3 regions of the Lysinibacillus sp. NPDC048646 genome follow, and region 3 is predicted to be linked to each of the others. Evidence: riboswitches for the same ligand, from Rfam matches in the RefSeq annotation. Region 3 holds a riboswitch; each other region holds the start of a gene.
The links. A riboswitch is a leader RNA that binds a small molecule or an ion and turns the genes downstream of it on or off. The one in region 3 is predicted to bind S-adenosylmethionine.
Positions count from the first base shown of each region.

Region 1 (6,088 bases), on a different contig from region 3:
CCGGGACGATAATTTTCTACAAGAACATCTACGGACTGAATCAGCTCTTTGAATAAATCTAATCCTTCAGGCGTTTTTAAATTGATACAAACACCTTTCTTATTACGGTTGACCATCATATACATATGACTTTCTTCATTAATGAAGGGGCCCATTGACCGAGTATCGTCTCCATGTGGATATTTTTCAATCTTGATGACTTCGGCACCCATATCCGCCAACACCATTGTGCAATAAGGACCGGCAAGTACTTGTGATAAGTCCACTACTTTTAATCCTTCTAATGCTTGTTTCATTTGCCATCAACCCCATTATTCTTCACCAAAGTGACATTGCGCAAAGCCTTCACAGAAGTAGCACCTGCTAATGCAATTGAAACTTTTAATTCATCATATAAATTCGTCATTACTTTTTCGACGCCTTGTTGTCCAGCAAGTGCTAGTCCATAAACGAAAGGACGACCAATTGCTACTGCATCAGCCCCTAAAGCCAGTGCTTTGAGCGCATCCATGCCGCGGTAAACACCGCTGTCTAAAATTACAGGGATTTGTCCATTCACCACGTCAACAATTGCAGGAAGTGCATCAAGCGAACCAATGACACCGTCTAATTGGCGACCACCGTGATTTGAAACGATAATACCATCTATGCCGTTTTCTACAGCTAATTTTGCATCTTCAGGATGTAAAATACCTTTTAGCAAAATAGGTAATGTTGTACGGCGTTTTAATTCACGCACATTTTCCCAATTCAATGTAGGGTGGAACACATTTTGCAACACACCTTGCACATAAGATTCAAAAGAATCATCAGGCAAAGAGGCCATAAAAACAGGATCATTGACATAATTTCCGCGTGCATAACCAAGTTTTAAAGGGGAGAACTGATTACGTACATCTTCCTCACGCCAACCGAGCATAACTGTATCCACAGTTAAGACAATTGCTTCAAAGCCGGCAGCTTCTGCCCGACTAGCCATGCTATAAGCAATTTCTTCATTGGTCGACCAATATAATTGGAACCATTTCGTCGCATTTGGAGCTGCTTGAGCGACATCTTCAAGCGCGTAACTAGAAACCGTACTTTGAATATAAGGAATATCTAATTCATCTGCTGCTCGAACGACAGCCAGTTCGCCATCTTCATGTGCCATCTTATTCATACCAACAGGTGCAAATAACAATGGTGTTGGATATGTTTTTCCAAATAATTCAATAGATGTATCAATGTTCGATACATTGTTTAAAAAGCGTGGGATGATAGAATATTTTTCGAAAGCGGCTCGGTTATTACGTAAAGTTTGTTCGCCACCTGCACCAGAGCGCACATAGCCATAGGGGCCCGCATCGATTTTTTCAGCAACAGCCTTTTCTAAATCGGCAAAGGAAATAGGGAAGGGGGCTTGTGCGTTAATATTTTTTAATAGTAAATCGCCATTTGTTGTGTTTGTCATCTTTACTACCTCGCTTATTTATTGAAAATGGGCTTTCTTTTATTTAAAAATGCTTGAATGCCTTCGTTGTAATCTTCAGAGCTAAATGAATCAAGAATTATTTGTGCTAACTCTTCGTTTTCTTCGGTCTCGCCATCTACAATCGCTTGAATAATTTTTTTAATGCCAGCATTGGCAACAGATGATTTACTTAATAAATGATTGGCAAACTGTAATGTTGCTTCTTCAATTTGTTCTGACTCATGTAATGCTGTAATTAAGCCAATATTTTTGCCTTCTTCAGCTGTAAAGATATTGGCTGTATATAAAATCTCTTTTGCTTTCGCAACGCCGACAATATTGATTAGTCTTTTTGTACTTTCAAGGTTATAGACAATACCAATGTTGGCAGCTGTAATACCAAGCTTACTTTTTGGCGTCGCTAGTCTGAAATCACAAGCATTGGCTAATTCCAAACCGCCACCTATAGCTAAGCCCTGTATCATTGCAATTGTAGGCTGTGGGAATTTATAGAGTGCATCAATAGCTTTCAATGCTAATTCGTTGTAAGCTTTAGCGTTTTCAGCTGCATAACGAATATCTAAAAATTCACGAATATCAGCGCCTGAGCAAAAGGCAATGTCATTTACGCCGCGCACAATCAGTACTTTAATAGAAGAATCTTCACGTAAACTTTCAAGGTTATCTAAAACGGCTTGGAACATTTCTCTCGATAAAGAATTACGTTTATCAGGACGATTTAAAACTAACGTAGCAATATAGCCATTTCTCTCTACATATATTTCGTTTGTCATGCGAATCCTCCTACTAATCTTTCTTTAGTTTTGCAGCAAAACGGTTACCAAGTGATTGAATACTTTGGACAAGAATAATTAAAATAAAGACGGTTGCATACATCACATCAACTTCATAGCGTAAGTGACCGTAACGGTATGCTAAGTCACCTAGTCCACCAGCACCAACCATTCCTGCCATTGCAGTTGCCCCAATCAGACCGACTGTAGCAATTGTTAAACCTAAAATAATAGATGGACGAGCTTCACGTAGTAATACATGCCAAATAATATGACGACGTTTAATACCCATTGCTGTATAAGCTTCCACCACGCCAGCGTCCACTTCTAAAAGCGCTGTTTCCATTAAACGAGCAATATAAGGGGCAGTATAGATGACAAGTGGTACAATAACACCTTTTACGCCAATCGTTGTCCCTACGATTATCTTCGTAAATGGAAGGATGAAGAATAGTAAAATGATGAATGGTACAGAACGGACGATATTAATGAGTAAATTGACAAGTTGATACAAAAATTTATTTTCAAAGGATTGTCCAGGGCGTGTTAAAACGATTAAAAGCCCTAAAGGAATCCCGATTAAAATGGAGAACAATAAAGAAATACCGACCATTTGAAAGGTTTCAATCATAGATTTCCCAATAATGTGTGACCAATCTGTAAAGAAGTTTTGAATGCTATCCATGTAGTTCGCCTCCCAATTCCTCAATGGCTACGCCGTTTTCTGTGAAAAACGTAAGTGCTTTTTGTACGATATGTACTTCACCGTTTAAATGGACAACGATATTACCGACAATGCCATTTTTTAATTCAATAATATTGGCTGTTAAAATGTTTGGCTGTACATCATAAATTTTGCTTACTTCGGCAAGTAAAGGCTTTCCAGTACTTTCGCCTAAAAAAGTTAAACGAATGACACTGCCTGAAACATTTAACTGTTTGATTAGCGTAGGGGATAAATTACGTTGTGAAATAGTATTTAAAAATTTTCGAGTCGTTGGATGTTGGGGTCTTGCAAAAAGCTCAATAGCAGAGCCAAACTCTACGACTTTACCAGCCTCAAGAACCGAAACGTCATCGCAAATCTTTTGTATAACATTCATTTCATGCGTAATTAGCAAAATCGTAATGCCAAGCTCACGGTTGATTTTAAGTAATAGCTCCAAAATAGCATCAGTTGTTTCAGGATCAAGTGCACTCGTTGCTTCGTCACTTAGTAAAATTTCTGGCTCTTGTGCAAGTGCGCGAGCAATCGCGACACGTTGTTTTTGACCACCTGATAATTGACTTGGATAGCTATCTAATTTCTCTGTCAGGCCAACAATTTCAGCGTACTTAGCAACACGATTTTTCACTTCACTGTCGTTATAACCAAGCAGCTTTAACGGTACGGCAATGTTGTTGTAGACTGTTGCTGTTTTTAAGAGATTAAAATGTTGGAAAATCATGCCGATTTTTTGACGTGTTTGGCGAAGGGCATTTAATGAAAGCGTTGTAATATCCACGTTATCAATAAATACTTTCCCAGCTGTAGGACGTTCTAATAAGTTCACGCATCGTATGAGTGTACTTTTACCGGCACCACTGTAGCCGATAACCCCATGAATTTCACCTTTTTTCACATGAAGATTAATGCCATCAACCGCTTTGACAGTACCTTTTTTTGATTTGAATTCTTTTGATATATTTTGTAATTGAATCATGTGATTTCTCCTTCCTAAAGGAAAAAGTTACCGTTTAGACGGTAACTTTTGTCGTGTTATATTACCAGCTTGCTATTACAGAACCATCAAATTCTTGCTCAATAAATTTACGTACTTCGTCCGATTGATAAGCATCAACGAACTTTTTAATCGTTGGGTCTTCTTTGTTTTCAGCACGCACAACAATGTAGTTTACATATGGTGAGTCAGTAGATTCTAAAAGAATGGAATCTTTTTTAGGATTGATACCAGCATCTAATGCGAAGTTTGTATTAATAGCCGCGACATCTACTTCACTTAATTGCTTTGGAATTTGTGCAGCTTCTAATTCAATAAATTTGAAGTTCTTTTTGTTTTCTTCCACATCGTGAATAGATGCTGTCAGGCCAGTGCCTTCTTTCAATTTGATATAGCCTGCTTCTTGCAGAACGAATAGGGCACGAGCTCCGTTCGTCGGATCATTTGGCAATCCAAATGTTGCACCGTCAGGAATTTCATCTAATGATTTATATTTTTCAGAGTATACACCCATTGGATTTAAAATTGTTTTTCCAACAGGCACTAAATCTGTATCATGGTCTTTGTTAAATGTATCTAGAAACGGTTCATGTTGATAGCTGTTCGCATCTAAATCACCTTGTGATAATGCAGTATTCGGTAAAACGTAATCAGAGAATGATTTTAATTCAACCTCTAAGCCATTTTCTTTTGCTACTTTCGCAGCTACCTCTGCAATTTGTTCGTGTGGGCCAGATGTTACGCCAACTACGATTTTATTTTCGTTAATAGCCTCACCATTACCTTTGCTGTCTTCCTTACTACCGCAACCGACTAATGCCACTGCTAATGTGAGACTTGCTAAACCTACTAAAAATTTGCTTTTCTTTTTCATGAAAAATTACCTCCAAAGTTGTTTTATCGGTTTTTGAAAATAAAAAAAACTCTCTTATAAACTTAAGAGAGGCTCATGAAAAGATGTCCTCTCTTATCTTTCAAACGAATATCGTTTGCAGGATTTAGCACCTTCCCAAAAAGGGGGGTTGCCGAGCTTCATAGGGCCAGTCCCTCAGCTACTCTTGATAAGAGATTTATAGTATTTTTGTAAATCCGATAGAACTAATATAATTTATAGGTTATATTAAGTCAATAAATATTTTTAATATTTTATAAAATTAAACTATATTAGATTTAGTGTTAAGGGGATAGAAACTGCCTGTAAAGACGTGAGTGCTGGGCGTGAAAGTCCCCCGTTCTATGTAAATATAATTTATTCAGGGGGAAGAGGTAAATCTATGTCTGTAAGAGTTAATTATGGGGTAGGGTCATTTGGGAAGGTTATTAGTGCACGCATCTTAATGGGGACAGATATCATTGAGGGAATTGAGGCTGTATGTGAAGAGAACGAAATTGAATCAGCAACAATTGTTAGCTGTATCGGTAGTTTTCAAAAAAGTAATTTTGTGTATTTAGTCCCGGATGAGACATCTAAAATCAAAGTACGTTTTAGTGAAGTAATTGAAAAAGAAGGGCCACTTGAATTTATTCAAGGTTCTGGCGTTATCTGTAAGCGGGATGGTGTATATGAAACCCATTTTCATGGATCGATGAGTGATCAATGGGGAGGTGTGTCTGGCGGCCATTTTGTTAAAGGTGGGAATCCCGTCATTACCGCAGATGTTGTTTTAGCAGAAGTACGGGGTGTACAGCATATCCGACGTTTCGATGAAGAAACGGGACATGTTCAATTTTATCCGTTAGAAGAGGGATTAGAGAGTCCACGAAAAATAAGTAAATAGATAAGAAAAACCGTCCAATAGGTGTAAAACACGCTGATTGGACAGTCCATCATTTTACTTAAATAAATTTAATTTCTCAATTCTAATGATAGCTTCACGTAAACGTTCTTCGCTGACAAGTAAGCCAACACGGACATAGCCTTCACCATAATCACCAAAGCCATTGCCCGCGGCAACGGCAATATCAGCGTTGTCGAGTAACAGATCAGCAAATTGCTCACTTGTATAACCTAGTGGAACAGGTAACCATGCAAAGAATGAGCCTTTTGGTGCTGTAACCTGCCAGCCAATTCGTTTGGATTCTTCTATGAGAACGTTTCGACGACGCTCGTAGGTTGCTCT
Region 1 covers NZ_JBNNLZ010000004.1:146,604-152,691, forward strand. Annotated here, with positions in the region: gene ACQKII_RS07220 (CaiB/BaiF CoA transferase family protein) at 1-296, opposite strand, end outside; gene ACQKII_RS07225 (alpha-hydroxy acid oxidase) at 293-1,453, opposite strand; gene ACQKII_RS07230 (enoyl-CoA hydratase/isomerase family protein) at 1,468-2,247, opposite strand; gene ACQKII_RS07235 (methionine ABC transporter permease) at 2,261-2,932, opposite strand; gene ACQKII_RS07240 (methionine ABC transporter ATP-binding protein) at 2,925-3,950, opposite strand; gene ACQKII_RS07245 (MetQ/NlpA family ABC transporter substrate-binding protein) at 4,012-4,842, opposite strand; SAM riboswitch class I at 4,933-5,036, opposite strand; gene ACQKII_RS07250 (PPC domain-containing DNA-binding protein) at 5,243-5,746, shown strand; gene ACQKII_RS07255 (pyridoxal phosphate-dependent aminotransferase) at 5,801-6,088, opposite strand, start outside.
Region 1: another riboswitch for S-adenosylmethionine. It lies ahead of ACQKII_RS07245 (MetQ/NlpA family ABC transporter substrate-binding protein); the one in region 3 lies ahead of ACQKII_RS19335 (methionine ABC transporter ATP-binding protein).

Region 2 (6,088 bases), on a different contig from region 3:
CTTCGAAATCAATAATCCTTAGTGTTTTTTCATTTATGAGTATTTTTTCGTTTCCGATGGTCGTGTTATTAATGATTTTTCCCTCTATGGTCAATGTGCAAAAATCAGCTCAAAAGGGATTTTACATAGGCATGATTGTTGGAGGAATAGTATTAATTATTATTATTGCTCTCTCTATACTTGTACTTGGTGCAACAAATACATCTCAACGTGCCTTTCCAAGTTACGCATTGGCTCAAAGGATATCCATAGGGAATTTTTTACAAAGAATCGAGATTATTATGGCTTTTATGTGGATTACCTCCATTTATATCAGAACATTTATATATTTTTATGCATCTGTAATTGGCATTGCCCAAATACTGAAAATCAAAGATTATCGACCGCTAATTTTACCACTTGGTATGATTTTCATTGTACTTTCTCAAATTGTACATCCAAATATCGTTCACTCTAATAATTACAATAAGGAAATCTGGCCACTTTTTTCAGCAGTGTTCGCAATACTCTTACCAATACTCTTACTTTTTGTCGCTAAATTAAGAAAAATTAAAGGTCAAGAAACTGAAAGTCAATCGAAAAGTGAAAATTTATCATAAATTGCCTCCACAATTGTGTACAGCTCTAATTCCCTGTTACAACATGCATGTTTCTGCTGTCATTGTAGTATTTGTTTATGCATTATAAAGGGCTAACAGAATAGCAATATGAAAAGCCCAATTCCTCAGTATTACAATTGAGAAATTAGGCTATTTTTTAGTATTCCGTTGCGTTTACTAACATCAAATATGAAATTCGATATGGTCTTCTGCAAAATCCCATTCATACGGTGTTTCTTGGTATACACAGTAGTTTAGCCAGTTTGAGAATAACAAATGCGTGTGCGCTCGCCATGTATTCATCGGTTCATTTGATGGGTTATCATTTGGAAAATAATTAACAGGTACTGCAATATCTAATCCTTTAGCTACGTCACGACTATATTCGTCTGCTAGAGTTGTGGCATCATATTCAAGATGTCCTGTAATCATAATATTTTTATTATCTTTTGATTGGACTATAAAGACGCCCGCTTCTTCTGAATACGATAGTAAGCGTAAATCTGGATGATTGCGCACTTCTTCAATTGATACGGAAGTATAACGTGAATGTGGCGCTGTAAATAAATCGCTAAATCCACGTACTAAGTCCACCGTTAAATCAGTAATCACATGCGAATATACACCCGAGCATTTTTCGGGTAATTCAAATTTACCGATACCGTAATGGTGATAGAGTGCAGCCTGGGCACCCCAACAGATGTGCATCACAGATGTCACGTTTTTCTTAGACCAATCCATTATTTCTGATATTTCTTGCCAATAATTCACATCTTCAAATGCCATTTTTTCAACAGGTGCTCCTGTAATAATCATGCCATCAAAACGACGGTGACGCACTTCTTGAAAGTTTGAATAGAATAACTGTAAATGTGATTTACTGACATTCTTTGACTCGTGGGTTGCGGTATTCAAAAACGTAATATTAACTTGCAAAGGTGTATTACCTAGTAAACGAAGTAATTGTAGCTCTGTTTTTTCTTTTTCTGGCATCAAATTAAAAATTAAAATGTTTAACGGACGAATTTGTTGTGTTTTTGCTCGGTCCTCTTCCATAACGAAGATTTTTTCCTCACGTAAATGTTCTCCAGCTGGTAAGTTTTTCGGAATATTAATTGGCATGTTACATTCCCCATTTCGTTTATTTTTTTCTCTTTATGTAAAAATCAAAAAATCCCCCTCATTCCATAAGAGAAAGAATGAGAAGGATTTTATCACGTCCACTCTTATCTCTCAAAGGAAAAATCCTTTGCTGGAAGTAGCACCTTTCTAACTAAGTTAGAGGTTGCTGAAGCGTCATAGGGCCAAATCCCTCAGCTTCTCTTGATAAGATTATTTAATTAAAGAGAATTGTATCATGAACAATTAAGAATTTCAATAATACATAGAATATTTCGTTTATAGGCATCTCTATCTTGTGAAAAATGTTCATTATTACAATTATTAGTGTATTATTACACTAAACAAGGTACTAGGTACTTTCTCTGCTGTTTTGATGCTTTTTTTCTTTAGCATGGCTCACGCTGATAGCGATTATTTGCACAATATATGCTTAAGATATTGTCCATATGTTTTAAGAACCGCAGTTTCTATGCTCGCTTTCAATACGGTAAGCAAAATTGACTATAGTAGCATTTTGGCTATACTTGTCATTTGCTTTATAGCGCCAGCTGCTTAATGTTTTCCCAGATACGTTAAATTTTTTGTGATTCTGCTCATACTATCATTACTCTATTGAGCAACACTCATTTTAGCTTTTTGGCATATGTGATAATTGATAATAGCTACCACGTATGAATTATGTTAAGATATACCTTATGTAACAGAGAGGAACGTGAATATTTTGATTAAAATTGAACTACCAAAACCAGATTTAGTAATTCGTCAGCGCGAACAAGTGTTAAAACCAGGTGATGTGGAAATCACGCCTTACCACGGATTTATCGACTTCCATAAAATTACACGTGAAAATGGCGGCATTTTCTTTTTCTACAATGAGAAAAACGAACTTTTATACGTAGGGAAAGCACGTAAAATTCGTCAACGTATAAAAAAACACTTTGAAGACAATGTGTCTCCTATGAAAAAATACCGCGATGAAATTTTTAAAATTGAAGTGTACGAAATTGAAGATCCAATGGAACGTGAAATTTACGAAACATATGCCATTAACACTTTCCGTGCAAAATACAACCTTGATAAAGTGTTTTTTGAATAAAAAAATTAGAGGCTGGGACAAAAGAGAAAAAGTGTTAGATTGACTGCTGTCGATCTAACACTTTTTTGCTGTAAGCGTTGATGTCTGCTACGGCGGACGCTTTCCGGGGGCGTGGCCTGAGCCTGTAGTCTCAGGCGTCACGCTAATCCCCCCAGGAGTCGCCGCCTTCTCTACCATCAACTAGTGCTCTCTTCTAAATTTTCCTTCATTTTAGATAGCAAAAATTTAATAACTCCTTTGCTCCTCTTTCTTAAAATTTAAAGTTTTGTCCCAGCCTCCCTTTCTACTATTACAGAGGTCACAGGCTTTCTTTGTACGGGAGGATTATTTTGTTAATAAGCCTTATTAAATAATGAATTGCTTTCATGTAATACTATTGATTATTACTAATGTCTGTATGTTCAATGATTTTCTTCTTCATTTTTTTTACTTCCGCTTGACTATGTAAATAAAATAACAGCCAAACCAGTACAAAAAGTAATACACTAAATAGCAGCAATAGTATTGTTATTTTTATCGAAAATGTTGGAATCCATTTTAAAGAAAAGGCAACAACTATAAAAGTAGCTATAGCTATAAAAAAATGACAAGCACTTTGTTGTAAGAATGTTAAACGTTCTGTTCTATAGATGTATGAAGGAAGTATACAAGCAATACCCACAATAATTGATCCGAATACTTGTTGTGGGAAATTAGACATTACAGCTTGTAAAAACAAATCCCCGTTAATCCAATATCCAATAAGATTAACAGTAACAAAAACTGTACATCCCATACTTATACCGAACCCTAAACTCTTGAAAATGTTCATGTAACTATACCCCCAAACGCTCTTTAAATGTTTTTTTATAATTACGAGAAATCACTTCTTTTATGTCTAAAATAAGCTCAATTTCCATTGTTCCATTAAAGGAAGCTTCAATATTTCTGATTTTTCTAGGATTTATGATTGCAGATTTAGAAATCCGTATAAAATCATTACCTAGCTGCTGTTCTAACTCGTATAAAGGTTTATTCATAATAACACGATTACCATCGTCGCTATATAGTACTAATTCTTTTCCTTCCGTTCTAATTACAATTACAGAATTAGGTTCGATAATATGTACTTTATTGTTTGCAGTCCCTGTTAAAATTTGTTCTTCTTCTTGTTGTAAGAGTGAGATTGCTGCCTGTATCGTTGGCGTTAATTTGGATACGCAGATTGTTATGTAGGGTTCGTCGATTTGTGTATCAATTTTTATTTCTATCTTCATCTCTATCACCTCTCCCTAAAAATATAGCATAAATTACATTTCGAATAATGCAGGTTGTAGGTGATAAAAAGCATTTCACCTATTTATATAGACATGTTACTCGTAAAGTATTGTTGCTAAACTTTTTTGTCGCTATATTGGGCTTAAGCAAAAGCTATTTAAAAATATAACACAAGGAGGCAGCTAATATGAATGAGATAACAACGCTAAAAGAGCGAATAAAGACGGGATGGATATTAGTTGGCATATCAAGTATGCTTTCAACTAGTGTTATTTTTTGGTATGTAAATAATCCTAGGAAGTTTATTGAAAATGGATTGGGATATTCATCGGAAATGTTACTTAATTTACCTATGTGGTTTTTCACTGTATTAATCGTTATAGGGTACATTTCCTATACAATGATTGCGATACCTTTAGTAAAAAGTAATTTGTTAACATTTTCTTGGCTTAAATTAATTGGTATATGGGCTGCTGTTGTAACTGGAATAGTAGAAGAAGTTGTATTTAGACATTTGCTCATGGAATATGTATTATCTATTGGATTTTCAGATCTTTCACAAGTGTTAATTTCAGGAATTACGTTTGGGATTGCTCATGGTGCATGGGTGTTATTGCGAGGAGAGATAAAAATCGCGCTTCCAGCAATTCTTTCAACTACAATCTTAGGGTGTCTTCTCGCTATGCTCTATATTTATACTGGAAGGAGCACCTTTGCACCAATAATAGCTCATATTTTAATCAATATGGTAATAGAACCATGGTTAATGTTAGCGGCTGTTTCAGGAAAATGGAAAGTAAATAAAATTTTAAATTAATATTTGGGGGCTAAGATGAATTATACGCCTCTCGAAATTAAACAACTTTATTATCCTTAATTTTCATTTTATGAACATAATAAAGCTATTTTTAAACAACTTTAAAATCGCATATATAAATTGGTTAGGCGATTCTTGTCTTACTAAGTGCAAAATTAAATGACTTTATTATTCCTACATATATCAGGTAGTGGCAACGTTCAATGGTGAACAGGTTGCTCATTAATTCTTTCTAAATAGAAAACGCCGTAGATATAACATTTACGGCGTTTCTTACTAAATAAATAGTTTTTCATTTTTGAATTTATGCGCTGTACATAGACTAGCGACAACAAAGACAATGAATGAGGCGATAATTGGAATCGTCACGGTATGCATACCAAACACGGAAGGATAAAAACGGTCAATGACAATATACAAAGTCATACCAGTAATCATCGAAGCAATTGCCCCATATTTGTTTGCCTTTTTCCAATACAGCCCAAGCACTACTGACCAAATAAAGACAGCTTCTAATCCCCCAAAAGCAAATAAATTTAACCATACGAGTAAATCTGGAGGATTTAAGGCAAATACCACTACAGCTAAACCAATTACCGTTGTAACAATAAAGCTAGCACGTTTAATTTCCGCATCACTTGCAGTTGGCTTCACATAGTTTAAATAAATATCCTTTACAACAGTTGAGCTGACTAGCATCAGTAAAGCATTGACCGTAGACATTGTTGCCGCCATTGGGGCTGCCAACACAATGCCTGCTAGAAACGGCGGTAATACCTTTAACGTGAGCAGTGGCATTACCTTATCTCCAATTTCGATACCCGGTATGACTGGTCGTGCTAAGACACCAATTAAATGCATACCAAACATGATCGTCCCTATGGCAATAGTGCCAATAATAATTGCTAAATGCATGCTTTTTGAATCTTTATAGCTCATGGCGCGTACCGCAATTTGCGGTAGCCCAACGACTCCGACACCAATTAAAATCCAAAATGTAGAAACGTATAATGGCGTTAACTCACCTTCTGCTCCAAAGGGTGACACAAGATTAGGATTTTCAGCGACTAGTGATGCCATAATATTCTCAATGCCGCCACCCGCAATGATTGTCCCAATTAGTAAAATGACAGTTCCTATGACCATAATTGAACCTTGTACCGTATCGGTTAACGCTACCGCACGGAAACCACCTAT
Region 2 covers NZ_JBNNLZ010000025.1:33,438-39,525, reverse strand. Annotated here, with positions in the region: gene ACQKII_RS20250 (GerAB/ArcD/ProY family transporter) at 1-599, shown strand, start outside; gene metA (homoserine O-acetyltransferase MetA) at 783-1,721, opposite strand; SAM riboswitch class I at 1,823-1,932, opposite strand; gene ACQKII_RS20240 (nucleotide excision repair endonuclease) at 2,443-2,817, shown strand; gene ACQKII_RS20235 (DUF3021 domain-containing protein) at 3,191-3,628, opposite strand; gene ACQKII_RS20230 (LytTR family DNA-binding domain-containing protein) at 3,633-4,073, opposite strand; gene ACQKII_RS20225 (CPBP family intramembrane glutamic endopeptidase) at 4,262-4,891, shown strand; gene panF (sodium/pantothenate symporter) at 5,168-6,088, opposite strand, start outside.
Region 2: another riboswitch for S-adenosylmethionine. It lies ahead of metA (homoserine O-acetyltransferase MetA); the one in region 3 lies ahead of ACQKII_RS19335 (methionine ABC transporter ATP-binding protein).

Region 3 (6,088 bases):
AATAATGAAAGCATACGACCGTGGTCTGAAACAGAGTTAGAAAGTAAGATTGTTGCACCTTCTGGAAGTTCTTCAAGCGATTTATATTTTTTAGAGTAGATTCCGATTGGTTCGATGTGTACACCGCCAGCATTAACGAAATCATATCCGTTATCTTTAATTTGTAAATCTAAGTAAGGAATATGTTGGAAATAGTTTGCATTAAGATCACCAGATTCTAAATCTTGGTTAGGTAGAACGTAATCTTGGTATGTTTCAATTTTTAGATCAATACCTTGTTCAGCTAGAATTGGTTTTGCTTTTTCTAAGATAACTGCATGTGGTGTATTAGAAGCACCTACAGTTAATGTTACATTTTCGTCTGCTTTATCTTTATCTCCAGTTGTAGAACCTGCGTCTTCTTTTTTATCAGCGCCACAAGCTGCTAGAGCTAGTACAAGTACTGATAACAATAAACCTGCTAAAAACTTCTTCATTTGTTTACACTCCCTTTTATCTTGTAAAAATATGTTAGCGGTATAAAACCGGAATAACCTTGTCTATTTTTCTTGTTAACGTTTGTCTGTTTTGGCTGTGATCATGTCGCCAATCCATTGAATGATGAAAACTACTACTAAAATTAAAATTGTTGCCATTAGAGTTACATCTTGACGATTGCGTTGAAAGCCGTCTAAAAAGGCTAAGTTTCCGAGGCCACCTGCACCAATAATACCTGCCATAGCTGTGTAACCAACCAGTGCAACAGCAGTGACTGTGACACCTGAAATAAGCGCTGGCAAAGATTCTGGAATTAAAACTTTCCAAATAATTGTTGAGGTTTTTGCCCCCATTGAACGAGCTGCCTCAATAACACCTCTATCAATTTCACGTAATGCAATTAATACCATTCGTGCATAGAACGGTGCTGCACCAATGATTAACGCTGGTAAAGCTGCATCTGCCCCACGGATTGTCCCAAGTAAAAATTTCGTGAAAGGAATTAATAAGATGATTAACACGATAAATGGAATCGAGCGGAAAATATTAACGACTGAGCCTGTTAAAAAGTTAACGATTTTATTAGCCCACAGTTGGTTAGGACTCGTTAGAAATAGTATGATACCGATGGCTAACCCAAGAATAAAGGTTACAATCGTTGAGATAGAAGTCATATACAGTGTTTCGTATGTGGCATCCCACATTTTTTCCCAGTCGACATTCGGAAAGAGACTAGTTAGCATCTGCAATCACCTCCGTTTGTACTTCCACTGTATTTAAATAATTTAAAGCAGCAGTAACATTGGTCTCTGAACCATCAATTTGTACAATAAGTGTACCGTATGCGCCATTTTTCGTTTGTGAAATATTACCATGTACAATACTAATTTCAACATCAAAGTGCTTTACTAGATGTGAAATAACAGGCTGTTCTGTTTTTTCCCCTACAAAGACAAGCTTGACAAGTTGACCGGTTGGGTAATTTGTCTTTAGTTGGGCCACTGTTTCCTGCGTTTCTTTCGTATCCGTAATTTGCGAAACAAATTTTTTCGTGATAGCCGCTTGAGGTGCTTGGAAGACCTGTAAAACTTCACCACGTTCTACAATTTCTCCAGCCTCCATCACCGCCACACGATGACAAATTTTGCGGATCACATGCATTTCATGTGTGATTAAGACAATCGTTAGCCCCAATCTTTCATTAATGTCTACAAGTAAATCAAGAATGGCATCTGTTGTCTCGGGGTCGAGTGCTGATGTTGCTTCATCACATAACAATACTTCAGGATTATTGGCAAGCGCTCGTGCAATACCAACACGTTGTTTTTGTCCGCCTGATAGCTGTGATGGATATGCTTTATCACGTCCCTTTAAACCAACAAGTGCAATCAATTCATTCACTCGTGCCTCTCGTTGTGCTTTAGGTACACCTGCAATTTCTAATGGGAACGCAATATTTTCTGCAACAGTTCGAGACCATAGTAAGTTAAAATGTTGAAAAATCATACTTACCTTTTGTCTAGCATTTCGGAGCTTTTGCCCTTTAATAGCTGAAAATTCTTGGTTGTTAACCGTCACCGTACCAGATGTCGGCTTTTCTAAACCGTTTAATAGACGGATCATCGTACTTTTACCGGCGCCACTATAGCCGATAATGCCAAAAATTTCACCTTTGTTAATGGAAAGGTTGACATCTTTGACTGCTGTTAATTCACCATTCGCGGTTTTGTATGTTTTCGTAATATTTTGAAGCTGTATCATAGCGAATACTCCTTTTCTCATATAGAAAACCCCTTCACTCACAGACAAGTTGAAGGGGTCACGTACTTTATACGTTGAACCGTTCTCTCATCTTTCAAAGAAAATTTCTTTGGGTGATTTGGCACCTTTTCACAAATGTGATGGTTGCCGGGCTTCATCGGGCACTTCCCTCCGCCACTCTTCATAAGAGTTCGATATTTTGTTTTTATTTAGAAACTTATGCTGAAATAAAATTAATATAGTTGATACTTTACCATGCTAGTAAAGTTCAGTCAATTGGTTTTTTTAACAATTCGTATAAAAATGGTACGGATTGAAAAGCATATACCTTTTCTGTAACTTTTTCGCCATCACTGATCAATAGACATGGTACACTTTCTATTTGGTAATCATAAGCCAGTTGCTCCATAAAATTTATATTCGCTTTACCAAGCTGTAGCTGCGGCAGCAACTGCTCAACAATAGCCATCATTTTAGATGCCACTGCACAAGTCCCACACATGGGTGTATATAAATATAAGGCAGTTTTTTTACCAGACTGCATAGCTGCTTCCCACTGCTCTTTTGACCATTCTTCCATCTTTTCACGCAACCTTACAAAATATATTCATTATGGATTGAGAAGTGTGCGCGAAGTAAAATCATCGCTAGCACTTTCCTCGGTGTCGTCTCTACTTCTTTATAGGTTGGCATTGTACGTAAATGTTCCGCCTCTGGATAATGTCTGTCCATTAATGCCCGTAGCTTATCACCCGATGTATCTGCATCAAAAAATGTAAATAGCTCATAGCCCTCATAAGGATCGAGTAACTCTTCTAATTGATGAACACCGATTGTACCATTTGTACAAAGTATTAGTACATTTTCACTCAAAATAGGTTCAATTTGAAGCTTATCCGAACGGCCTTCCACGATTAAACATTTCCCCTCGAACATCACGACACCCCCATTTAAACATCTAACCCCTATTACTCATTATATAATAAAAAACGCCGGTGTTTTCCGACGTTTTAAGTGTTACAGGCTTGTCTTTATTCAGCAATCATTTCTTCGTATTGTTCTGCTGTCATAAGTTTTTCCATTTCTGATGCGTCAGCAGGCTCTACAACGATCATCCATGCTTTTTCATATGGTGATTCATTTACGAATTCCGGGCTATCTTCTAAATCAGCATTTACTTCAACCACTTTACCTGAGATAGGCGCGTATAATTCAGAAACAGTTTTTACTGATTCTACACTACCGAATGGATCGTCTATTTTGATTTCATCGCCAACTTGTGGAAGCTCAACGAAAACGATATCTCCAAGTTCAGATTGTGCGAAGTGTGAAATACCGATACGTACTTTACCATCTTCTACTTTTACCCATTCATGTTCTTCAGAGTATCGTAAGTCTTTAGGTGTGCTCATGCAAAAAACCCCTCCATAAATATGTAATATATTCACTATCAGTGTGCCATACTTCTCCCATAAAAACAAGGATAAAAGCGGTTATTTCCAAGCTTGCTCAAAATCCGATTCTTTAAACCCTAGTGTCACTTTTTCCCCATCCGTTACGATGGGTCTTTTAATAAGCATACCATCTGAAGCAAGCAATGTAAGTTGCTCTTCTTCTGACATTTCAGCTAGTTTATCCTTCAAACCAAGCTCACGGTATTTCATGCCAGAAGTATTAAAAAACTTCTTCAATGGTTGCCCACTTGCCTGCCAATAGTTCTTTAATTGTTCTATTGTTGGTGGTTGTTCCACAATGTGTACCTCTTCAAATGAAACGCCATTGTCGGTTAACCATTTTTGCGCTTTTTTACATGTCGTACATTTTGGATAATAGATAAATTGAATCATCATATGTAGGCTCCTCTACAGTCATTTTCTGTAGTATACCACCATACTAGTCGTGAACCAAAATGAAACCTTTGTTTTAGGTTTGTATCCGTCACTTTCGTGATTCTATCCGTCACTTTCGCGATTCTATCCGTCACTTTCGCGATTCTATCCGTCACTTTCGCGATTCTATCCGTTACTTTCGCGATCCTATCCGTCACTTTCGCGATCCTATCCGTCACTTTCGTGATCCTATCCGTCACTTTCGTGATCCTATCCGTCACTTTCGTGATTCTATCCGTTACTTTTTCATTTTAATCCGTCTAACGCAAAAAACTAGCTCCCCATAATGGGAAGCTAGTTCATAATTATACGATGAATTTTTCTGCTTCAATTAGTTTAACTGAAGCTTCACGTTTCTTCGCAATGAGGTTATAAGGATTGTTACGCGTTAGCTTACGTAATGCAGACAATGTCATGCGTGCAGCATCTCCATCTGCTGAAGCAAGAATTGTATCTTTTGCTTCTTTTTCAATTTCTGCAAACGCCTCTTGGCAGAAGATTTGTGTGTAAAGAAGTTTTTGATGTGCTTTATCGACACCAGCACGTGCAATAGCCTTTTCTGTACGTAATACAGTTGATTCCATTGCGAATAATTGGTTAGCGATATTAGCAATATTCACAAGCACTTCTTGCTCTTGATCGAGTTTTGCGCCAAAGCGTTGTGCAGCCATACCAGCAGCTAACACAGCAATTTTCTTCGCATTTTTCACAAGGTATTTTTCTTGTGCTAAGGCTTCCGTACCCACTTCCTCCGGCATTAACATCAGAAGCTCTTGTTGTAAGTTTTGTGCCACTTGCAACAAAGGAAGCTCACCTTTCAATGCTTTTTTCATGAATGTGCCAGGTACAATCATACGATTAATTTCGTTTGTTCCCTCGAAAATACGGTTAATACGAGAATCACGGTAAATACGCTCTACTTCATATTCTGCCATGAAACCATAGCCACCATGTAATTGCACCGCTTCATCAGCAATGTAATCTAATGTTTCTGAACCGAAAACTTTTGCAATAGAACATTCAATTGCATACTCAGCAATCGCATCTGCAATCACTTTCCCTTGTTTTTGTTCTTCAGGACTTAACTGGCTTAAACGATCCTCGAATAATCCCACTGTACGATAATTTAATGACTCTGATGCATATAATTGAGATGCCATTGTTGATAATTTTTCTTTTGTTAAGTTGAAGTCAGATAACTTCGTTTTGAATTGTTGGCGCTGATTCGTATACTGAATGGCAAGCTCCAAAGCTCGTTTTGATCCACCAATTGTGCCAACACCTAATTTATAACGACCGATGTTTAAGATATTGAATGCGATCACGTGGCCACGACCCACTTCGCCTAATAAGTTCTCAACAGGTACTTCTGCATCTTCAAGTACTAAGGTACGAGTTGATGAAGATTTAATGCCCATTTTCTTCTCTTCTGGGCCAACCGAAACGCCACTATAAGCACGTTCTACGATAAATGCTGAGAATTTATCGCCATCGATCTTTGCATAAACAACAAATACATCAGCAAAACCAGCGTTGGTAATCCATTGTTTTTCACCGTTTAATACATAATGTGTACCTGCAGCATTTAACTTTGCCGTCGTTTTTGCACCTAATGCATCCGAACCTGAACCAGGTTCTGTTAATGCGTATGCTGCAATCAATTCACCTGAAGCAAGCTTTGGTAAATACTTATTCTTTTGCTCTTCATTTCCGAAAAGTACAATTGGCAATGAACCAATTCCAACGTGCGCACCATGCGTAATGGAGAAGCCACCTGCTACTGACATTTTCTCTGCGATTAATGCAGAAGAAACTTTGTCTAAGCCAAGACCTTCATATTCCTCTGGTACATCAGCACCTAATAAGCCTAGCTCACCAGCACTTTTTAATAAACGAACTGAATGTTCGAACTCATGATGCTCTAAGTTTTCAACTACAGGTAATACTTCGTTTGCCACATA
Region 3 covers NZ_JBNNLZ010000022.1:67,640-73,727, reverse strand. Annotated here, with positions in the region: gene ACQKII_RS19345 (MetQ/NlpA family ABC transporter substrate-binding protein) at 1-476, opposite strand, end outside; gene ACQKII_RS19340 (methionine ABC transporter permease) at 552-1,220, opposite strand; gene ACQKII_RS19335 (methionine ABC transporter ATP-binding protein) at 1,210-2,238, opposite strand; SAM riboswitch class I at 2,323-2,428, opposite strand; gene ACQKII_RS19330 (thioredoxin family protein) at 2,507-2,818, opposite strand; gene ACQKII_RS19325 (hypothetical protein) at 2,833-3,174, opposite strand; gene gcvH (glycine cleavage system protein GcvH) at 3,270-3,650, opposite strand; gene ACQKII_RS19315 (arsenate reductase family protein) at 3,732-4,088, opposite strand; gene ACQKII_RS19310 (hypothetical protein) at 4,085-4,327, opposite strand; gene ACQKII_RS19305 (acyl-CoA dehydrogenase family protein) at 4,433-6,088, opposite strand, start outside.